Regions from separate parts of the Cupriavidus sp. GW821-FHT02F09 genome, predicted to be linked through region 1. Evidence: predicted binding sites of a transcription regulator. Region 1 holds the regulator's gene; the other holds the start of a gene.
The links. Region 1 encodes LexA, which represses DNA repair genes until DNA is damaged. Its sites were predicted from a motif close to ACTGTATNNNNATACAGT; they were not measured.

Region 1 (4,407 bases):
GCATTCAAGGCCAGGTCGTCGCCTAGTACGCCGGCTGTTTTCTTGACCGCAACTTTACTCATGGTGGCTACATCGTCGAGGATGGAGGCGATGTCGTCGATCAGCAGAAGCAGGCTGGTGCCGGCCATATCCAAGGTTCCCAAGTAGACGTAAGGAAAGCACCCCGTCGCACGGAGGGCGCATAGCGCGATACTGTGCCACAGGCGTCGCAAGCGATGCGAACCATCGCCATTCCGGCGTCGCGCCTCTAGGGGGCTGGCAATTCAGGATGTGAATCGGAGCCGCCTGGGGCATCCGTCAAAAAAAAAGACCGCCGGCGGGATAGCAGGGCGGTCTACGGGAAGTCTCGTCGGGGTCAAGCAACGAGTAATTGAAATATGCCAAACTACACGCCTGCTTGCTATCCGCCGTCGGTGGGGGGCACGCTGCCTCTCTTGCCGAACATGAGCACAGAAGCGCCCCCATTGGGAGTGAGAAGGGGACATGAATGAGAAAAGCAGCAGCAAGTACTGCCGGATATGGCGAGAACGCGGCCGCATTGGTGCAGCAGTACGAGAGCCTCCAGTTCGACGATATCCACCGAGACGTACTGCACCTATTTCCACGTGAGCTCAGCAATATTCTGGATATCGGAGCAGGGTCAGGCCGCGATGCGGCCGCGCTCGCCCGCTTGGGACATCGGGTTGTGGCCGTGGAACCCACGGGCGAATTGCGTCGAGAGGGGCAACGCATTCACGCGGCATTGCCGATCGAGTGGGTGGATGATTCACTGCCACACCTGTCGGCGATGCGATCCAGGCGAGAGCATTTTGAGCTGATACTCCTGACTGCAGTATGGATGCATCTGGATGCCACCGAACGACCCATTGCGATGAACTCGATCGCGGAGCTGCTAGCGCCGGGCGCCACGATCATCATGTCGCTCCGCCACGGACCTATTCCCCGAGGTCGAAGGATGTTCGACGTTTCTGCCGATGAGACGCTGGCGCTTGGCCGAGCGGTTGGCTTGACCGAAAGCTACTGCGGGCAGCGTAAGGATACGCAGGGCCGGGACTCGATTTCCTGGAGCGTGATTGCCTTGCAGATGGCATGGCCGAGCGGTCCCGGGATGTCCGAAATGCTCATGCCCGGATCCGGGCGAGGCTTTGGGAGATAGCCATGGTTCAAAAATTATTCCACGAACTGCCAGTGGATGAGCGCGAGGGTTTCGAGTCGGCTTGCGCACTGCATGGATTTGTACGAGAGGACTTCGATGTGGCTGCGGAGGAAGGCACTCCGTTGAGCGGCGGGCCGAATCGTATCTTGCGGGAGGTCATCGTCGCCCGTGTAGCCGGCGGCGAGGCTCGGCGCTATCCTGGCGGAGCTGGGGCCGCATGGACGGTGGCATTCGAGCAAGACCTGGAGCGGGATGTCTTCGGCTTTCCTCTTGCCGATTAATTGAGCCGTCGGGCGCGCCCCCCGAACTCGCGAGCCCTCGTCGATGACCCCAAGGCTGGCAGTCCGGCACCAAAGCCCAGCTGGAGGGGCAGAGGCCACTCTCGCGCGTGGGCAGCAATAATCCACCGCTGTGGGCCACAGCAAGAGGGGGAAGAAGGGATCTTGGCGCGCGCGAGTGCAGAAAACGAAAACGGCGCCAAGGGCGCCGTGGGAAAATTTCGCTTTCCGTGGGAAAGTTCGTATCGTGAAACGACTAGGTAAAGCGTAAGCCGTTGATACTAATAAGAATTCTGGGGTGGCTGATGGGACTCGAACCCACGACGACAGGAATCACAATCCTGGACTCTACCAACTGAGCTACAGCCACCGTCGATGTCGTTCTGCTTGGTGCCGAACGACGAAGAACAAGATCATACAATGCCAAAAGCCGGATGGCTAGTACTCTGCACAAATTTTTTTAGTGCCACCTGTTTAACCGGCCAGCTTGGAGGATTCCTCCAGCTCGAGCATTCGGCAGATAGCGGCCATGCTGCCAACCATGGTGCGTCGTTGCGCGCCCTGGTAGATGCGCACGCCTTTTGATTGGCGAAAGGGCACGGGCTTGACGGGGCGACGGGCGGAGAGGCGGTTGGCTGGCAGCATGGCTACACCTGGTGACTTGCAACAACAGTTAGCGGTACCCGCTACGCGGGTGCGTTGGCACAATCGGGTGTCGGCTTGTACGGGGATCGCCCGCCTCAGCCGCACTCGTCAGAAGGCGCCGGGGCGGATGAGGCCGACAGCGATGCCTTCTAGTGAGAACTCTTCGCGGCCGGCTTGCACGATGATGCTGGGGAAGTCGGGGTTCTCGGCGATCAGCTCGATGGTGTCGCCGCGGCGGTTGAGGCGTTTGACGGTGACGTCGTCGCCCAGGCGGGCGACGACGATCTTGCCGTTGGCGGCTTCGCTGGCGCGCTTGACGGCGAGCAGGTCGCCATCGAGGATGCCGGCGTCGCGCATGCTGAGACCACGCACCCGGAGGAGGTAGTCGGGCTGCACGTCGAACACCGATGCGTCGACCTGGTATTGGCGGTCGATGTGTTCGGCGGCAAGGATCGGGCTGCCGGCTGCGACGCGCCCGACCAATGGCAGGGTTAGCTGCATGACGCCAGCCATAGGCAGGGAGAACTGGTCGGGTAGCTCGGAGTCGCTACGGGAGACCTTGAGGCGAATGCCGCGGGAGGCGCCGGGGGTGAGCTCGATCACGCCTTTGCGGGCCAGGGCACGTAAATGTTCCTCGGCTGCATTGGGTGAGGAGAAGCCAAACTTGGCGGCGATCTCTGCGCGCGTGGGCGGAAAGCCCGTGTGCTGGAGGCTGCTGCGGATCAAGTCGAAAATCTGCTGCTGTCGCGGTGTCAGGGTCGCCATGGTCGCCGGTGTTTGAAAGCACTGTATGTTTAAACAGTATGCTGTGATTTTATACAGTATCGAGTGAAGTGCAAGCGGAATTTTTGGGAGTTTGCGCATTGACAGGTGCGTCCCGCGGGTCTTGGCGCGTGCCGTGGCGAGTGGGCGGAGGGTTACAATCCGCGGCACCTGAAGCGTCTTGCGTTGCGCACTGTTCAACTTTTCTGGGGCTCCCGAGCTCATTTCCGCCATGTCTCTCCTGCCTCGTGTCGTCGTGCTCGCTACCGGCGGCACCATTGCCGGTTCTTCTTCCAACCCAGCCAGCAGCGCGAAGTACCAGGCGGCGACGGTGCCGGTGACGGCGCTGCTCGATGCGGTGCCGGCGCTGGGCACGGTGGCGCGGATCGAAGCCGAGCAGGTTGCGCAGGTAGATAGCAAGGACATGTCGTTCGCGCTCTGGTCCAGGCTGGTGGAGCGCGTGGCGTTCTGGTCTGCGCAGCCCGATGTGTCGGGCATCGTCATTACGCACGGCACCGATACCCTGGAGGAGACGGCCATGCTGCTGCACCTGGCCTGCGTGGGTGGGGTGCCAGTTGTGCTGACGGCTGCGATGCGACCGTCGACCTCGTTGTCGGCGGATGGCCCGTTGAACCTGCTGGATGCGGTGCGCGTAGCGGCGGATGCTGGCGCGACGGCAAAGGGCGTGCTGCTGGTGATCAATCAGGAGATTCACGCGGGGCGCGACGTGATGAAGGCGCACACATCGGCGGTGAATGCGTTTGTGTCGCCGGTATCCGGGCCGATTGGTTTTGTTCAGGACAACCTCGTGCGCTTTGTGCGCACCCCCGGGCGCTTGCCGGCCAAGGCCTGGCCGGTCCCTTGCGTATGGCCGCAGGTCGAGATCGTGGCTAGCTATGCGGAGCCGGGGCGGATCGTGGTGGATGCCTTGGCGCAGGCGGGCGTGTCGGGCCTGGTCGTGGCTGCTGCTGGCAACGGGTCGGTTCACCAGGCGCTGGTGGAGGCGCTAACGGATGCTGCCGGCGCCGGCGTGGCAGTGGTGCGCAGTTCGCGCACAGGGGCGGGGCATGTGGCGATTCCAGCGCCTCCCCGGCCGGCGTCGGGCGTTTTTGTTTCGGCCGGCGACCTCAATCCTTATAAGGCGCGTGTGCTCCTGGCGCTGGCTCTGGCTGGGGAGCCAGGACTGGCAAAGGATCCGGCGGCGCTGCAGGCGCTATTCACCGAAAACTGAGGCGGCTTGCTCCGGATGGCAAAAGCACGCTATACTTTAAGGCTATTCAACCTTGCTGCACCGGACATGGCGCTCGGGCAGCTTATCCAAAAGGAGCGTCAATGCGTCATTACGAAATCGTATTTATCGTCCATCCGGACCAGAGCGAACAAGTCCCGGCCATGATCGAGCGTTACAAGACGCTGGTCACGTCCCAGGAAGGCCAGATCCACCGCGTGGAAGACTGGGGTCGCCGTCAGATGGCCTACATGATCCAGAAGCTGGCCAAGGCTCACTACGTTTGCCTGAACATCGAATGCGGCAAGGAAACCCTGGCTGAACTCGAACACGCGTTC
Region 2 (4,407 bases), on a different contig from region 1:
GCCCGCCAGGAAGCGCACGCCGATAAAGAACCAGGGCGCGGCCGGCACGGCCAGCGCCAGCAGGCACAGGGCCGTGCCGAAGAGCGCGATGCGGCAAAAGCGCGGCGCAACGCGCTGCGGCATGCGGCTGACCGCGAGGGCGCCCACGAGATAGCCTGCATAGTTGGCGGATGCGGCCAGCGAGCCGGCACTGACGCTCAGCAGGCCGTCGCGCACCATCAGCGGATACATGCCGGTAAATGCAAAGCGCCCGAAGCCCATGCCCACCGCCAGCACCAGCGCGGCGGCCAGTGAGGGCATCCATGGCGCCATGGTCTTGCCGAAGGATTGCGGCGCGGCTGTGACGGTCCGGATCCTAGCCATGCTGCAGCTCCTGGAGAAACGCCGCATATGCCGACGTGGCAAAACCCGAACGGCGCACCAGCAAGGTGTGCGCGACTCGCACGGGCACGGTTTGCAGGCTTGCGGCATCGGGGTGCAGCGCCAGCAGCGACCTCGGCAGGATGGCCACGGCCGAGCCCGCCGTCACGCAGGCGAGGATCGCGTGGTAAGACGCCAGTTCCAGCACGTTCAGCGCCAGCCGTGGGCCTTCGCCGCTGGCGAGCCAGTCCTCGGCACACAGGCGGTACGTGCAGCCGCGCGAGAACGTGGCCAGGCTGCGCAGCTTGATGTCCTGCGGCGTGCGCACTGGCGGATGGCTGTGCGGCAGCACCAGCAGCAGTTCTTCAGAGAACAGGAACGTGCCTTCCAGGCCGGGGCCGAGTACGTCCATGTCTAGCGTGTCCGGCGCGCCCTCGGAGGGATGGGCCACCACGGCGCAGTCGATGCGATGCGCCAGCAGTGCGTCGATCAAGGCTTGCGTGGTGCCGGTCTGGATCTCGATCCGCACGTCCGGCCATTTGCCGTGATAGCGCGCCAGCGGGCGGGGCAGCCGGCTGGCGGCCGAGCTTTCCATGCTGCCCACGCGCAGCGTGCCCGAGGGCGCATCGCTGCGCATGGATTGGCGGGCCTCTTCGGCCAGCGCCAGCAGCCGCTCGGTATAGCCCAGGAAGCGCTGTCCTTGCGGCGTCAGGGTCATGCGCTTGCTGTCGCGCAGGAACAGGGCGACGCCGAGCTCCTCTTCGAGCTGCTTGACGCGCGTGGTGACATTCGACTGCACGCGGTCCAGGGTCTTGGCCGCCCGCGTGATGCTTTCTTCAAGCGCAACGGCTCGGAAAATCTCAAGTTCGGCCAGGTCCACGGCAATCCTTTGATTGAAATAGGTTCTTAAAAAGAGAACAAATTTCAATTAACTATCATAGATAGGGAATGATAAGTCAAGAAAGCCATGATGGCAGCGGGGTGAGGCGAAGCGGGAAGCATATTCCGGCGAGCAATGCCCCGGCCCTCCGTGTACCCAAGGCGCGGGACTAATGCGGATCCTGGTATTGCGAGGGTTGGGGTTGCGCGGGTTGCTGCTGCGAATGCCGTTGCGCCGGTGCTGGCCGCGCCAGGAGCGCACGGATCGACGCAAGGTAGCGGTCGCCAACCTCCCGGCTGGCCCGGTTCGACTGGGCGCGCAGGGTGCGGCGGGCCGGTGGCGTGATGTTCAGGCTGCGGCAGATCGTTGACAGGTAGGGCTTGCGGTCTCCCGCCAGCCGCTGTGCCGCGGCTTGTACCGCCGCGTCGCCTACGCGTTCGCGCAACCAGGCCAGGACCTGCCTGTCGTATTCGTTCTGTACCCGGACCAAGTGTTCCATGATCGGCTCCCGTAGATACTGTTCATCCATACAGTTACTGTGAATATATACAGTAATCTGGTTTTTTCAAGGATGAATGCCGAGGACCAGATACGGGCCACCGTCCAGGGGGCTACAGGACCATGCAGGCGGCAGCGCTGGCGCCGGCGCGTTGCGCCAGGCAGGCGGGCCCGGCGGGCGGCATTTCCAGGTGGCAGCGCTGGCTCACAGGCAGGTTATCTTCCGGGGGCTTGCCGGCTGGGGGCGCGTCATGCCGCGGCGGGTGGTTGTCGCGCAGGGCCGGATGGTGCTTTTCCACCCAGCGCGCCGCTCTCCAGAGCGCGAAGATGCAGGCAACCGCATAACTGCAGTAGATGAGGATCAGCATAAGCACCTTGCTTCGCGCCCGCTTGGGGGCGAGTAGTTCAAGAAAGTGCGAGTATGCGCAAGATCACTCTCGATGCGGTATCACTCGATTGGGGGGAGCCCGGTGGTTGCGCGGGCCGTAAGGCCAGGCGGGTGGCCGATCTGGCGGAAATGCCGCAGTGGGAAGAGAGACAATTGTTTGCAGTTCAGGCCTGATCTTCGCCTGGCGTATCGGCGCGGTACTCAAGCAGGTCGCCCGGTTGGCATTTCAGCGCCTCGCAGATTTTCTCCAGCGTATCGAAACGGATGCCCTTGACCTTGCCGGATTTCAGCAAGGAGAGATTGGGCTCGGTGATGCCGATGTACTGGGCGAGCTCGCGCGATTTCATCTTGCGCTCAGCAAGCAGGACGTCAAGCCGGACGAGGATAGTCATAGGGTCAGGGTGCCTCAAACGCAAACGCAAACTCAAACAAAGCTCTCATTCTCCAGCGCGACGCGCGCGGCCTCGACCATCGCCCAGGCGATGGCCAGCAGCAAGCCGCCCAGCAAGCCCAGCATCACGTCGCCGAAGGTGATGATCACCACCATGTAGGGGCCGTTGGCAACCGTGCTGGCCAGGGTCATGGCCAGCAGTGTCTTGGTGAGCGGAACCACCAAGCTGAACGCCGTCACCACCAGCGCCACGCGGCGCAGGCGCACGCCCGTCTCCAGGGTAAGGACCGCGCCGCCCGCCAGGGCCGCGAATAGCCTGTGCGCTTGCATCAGTCCACTGACCAGCAAAGCCGTGGCCACGCTCGTGATGGCCAACCCGAGCAGCCGGTACGGCATCGACACCAGCAACTGCCCGCCTGGCGCAGGCCCGGCCAGGAACGCGCGCAGGTTCCGGTCCAGCTCCGCATCGGGGAGCAAGAACCAGAAGGCGAACAGGGCCGCCGTCACCACGACGGCGCAGCACAGTGTCAGCCACTGCATGCGGCGCGCGATGACGCTAACGCGCGTTAGCGCGCCATCAGCGGGCAAGGGAAGGGAAAGGGGGGTCGGCATGCCGGTCTCCTGAAGGGATTGCGCATGGCAAAAATTACTGTAAAACAGCAATGTGTTATCGTTTTACAGTAATTTATATTCGTCGGAGATTAAATTATATGCGTTTTATAGCCTTCCCTGGCCGCCTCTTTCCCATCGCGCCTGCTGCCATGTTGGTGCTTTTGTCGGTTGTGCCTGCGCATGCCGCAGCCGAGGAACTTGCCGCCAACTATTGGTACGTCGGCGGCGACCTCAATATTGCCCGCGACAAAGTCAGTACGAGCACGCCCGGCTGGGCGGGCGGATCGTCCAACAACGTTGGACTTGGCTTGCGGGGCGGCTATCAGTTTTCGCCCTATGTGTCGGTCGAAGGCTCGCTAGCCAGCCTTGGCCGTGTCGTGGCCAAAAATGGCAACGCCAACGACAAATTCGACGTGAACGCCTTGTCCGTCAACGTAGTGGGCCACCTGCCCCTGACCGAGCGTTTTTCGCTGCTGGGCATTGCCGGGGTCAACTATATGCATGGCCGGCGCTCGGGCGATCTCGAATCGGGCAACAAGTCGCAGGGGCTCATCAGCCTGGGGGTGGGCGCGTCCTATGCGGTCACGCAGAACTGGCGCTTGCGGATGCAGTACATGAATTACGGCAAGCTCAGTTGGAAGGGCAACGATGCTTCGGTCAAGAGCCAGGCCGTATCACTTGGCGTGGACTACCTGTTCCGCTGAGGCAGGCGCACGGGCCCGCGGCGCTACCAATACTTCAACACTTCAATACTTCAATACTTCAATGGCTATGACCATCAGGACAATCGCAGGCGTTGCATGGACCGCCGCAAGCTGCGCGCTGGCCGGCTGTGCGCCAACGCAGCTTTCCAGCCCGGCCGCATCGGCGGTCAGGATCACCCACAACGAGCCTGCCGCGGGATGCACCTATCTTGGCGACGTGACCGGCAGCCAGGGCGATTTTGTGCGGGGCGCCATCACGGCCAATGCGGATCTGGAAACCGGTGCACGCAACGACATCAAGAACAAGGCGGCGGCAATGGGCGGCAATCTGGTGTACCTGCTCACCCAGCGCGCAGGGCAGACCGGCGGCAAGGATCGCCTGGAGCAAACCAATGTGACCCTGTCGGGCAACGTGTATCGCTGCGCGTCCCCAGGCGCGCGCTAGCGCGCCGAACAGGGATCAGGCCAGCTTCTGCTTGAGGATGTCCTGCGCGGATACCGGCTGGCGGCCCCGCTTGCGCCGGTAGTTGCCGTCCGCGTCCATTTCCCAGGTGTCGCGGTTGTCCTTCAGGTA

Region 2: the regulator LexA is predicted to act here: its motif matches at 1,776-1,793, upstream of AC07XB_RS14520 (CppA family protein).

Annotation. Positions count from the first base shown of each region.
Region 1 is NZ_JBWKVH010000083.1:4,938-9,344, reverse strand. Features, by position in the region: gene AC07XB_RS38505 (DUF808 domain-containing protein) at 1-128, opposite strand, end outside; gene AC07XB_RS38500 (class I SAM-dependent methyltransferase) at 488-1,156, shown strand; gene AC07XB_RS38495 (hypothetical protein) at 1,159-1,437, shown strand; tRNA gene AC07XB_RS38490 (tRNA-His) at 1,729-1,804, opposite strand; gene AC07XB_RS38485 (hypothetical protein) at 1,909-2,079, opposite strand; gene lexA (transcriptional repressor LexA) at 2,188-2,844, opposite strand; gene AC07XB_RS38475 (asparaginase) at 3,074-4,072, shown strand; gene rpsF (30S ribosomal protein S6) at 4,174-4,407, shown strand, end outside.
Region 2 is NZ_JBWKVH010000010.1:187,981-192,387, reverse strand. Features, by position in the region: gene AC07XB_RS14530 (YbfB/YjiJ family MFS transporter) at 1-363, opposite strand, end outside; gene AC07XB_RS14525 (LysR substrate-binding domain-containing protein) at 356-1,240, opposite strand; gene AC07XB_RS14520 (CppA family protein) at 1,410-1,739, opposite strand; gene AC07XB_RS14515 (hypothetical protein) at 1,852-2,106, opposite strand; gene AC07XB_RS14510 (helix-turn-helix domain-containing protein) at 2,291-2,518, opposite strand; gene AC07XB_RS14505 (hypothetical protein) at 2,551-3,129, opposite strand; gene AC07XB_RS14500 (porin family protein) at 3,279-3,833, shown strand; gene AC07XB_RS14495 (DUF4156 domain-containing protein) at 3,901-4,278, shown strand; gene ppk1 (polyphosphate kinase 1) at 4,294-4,407, opposite strand, start outside.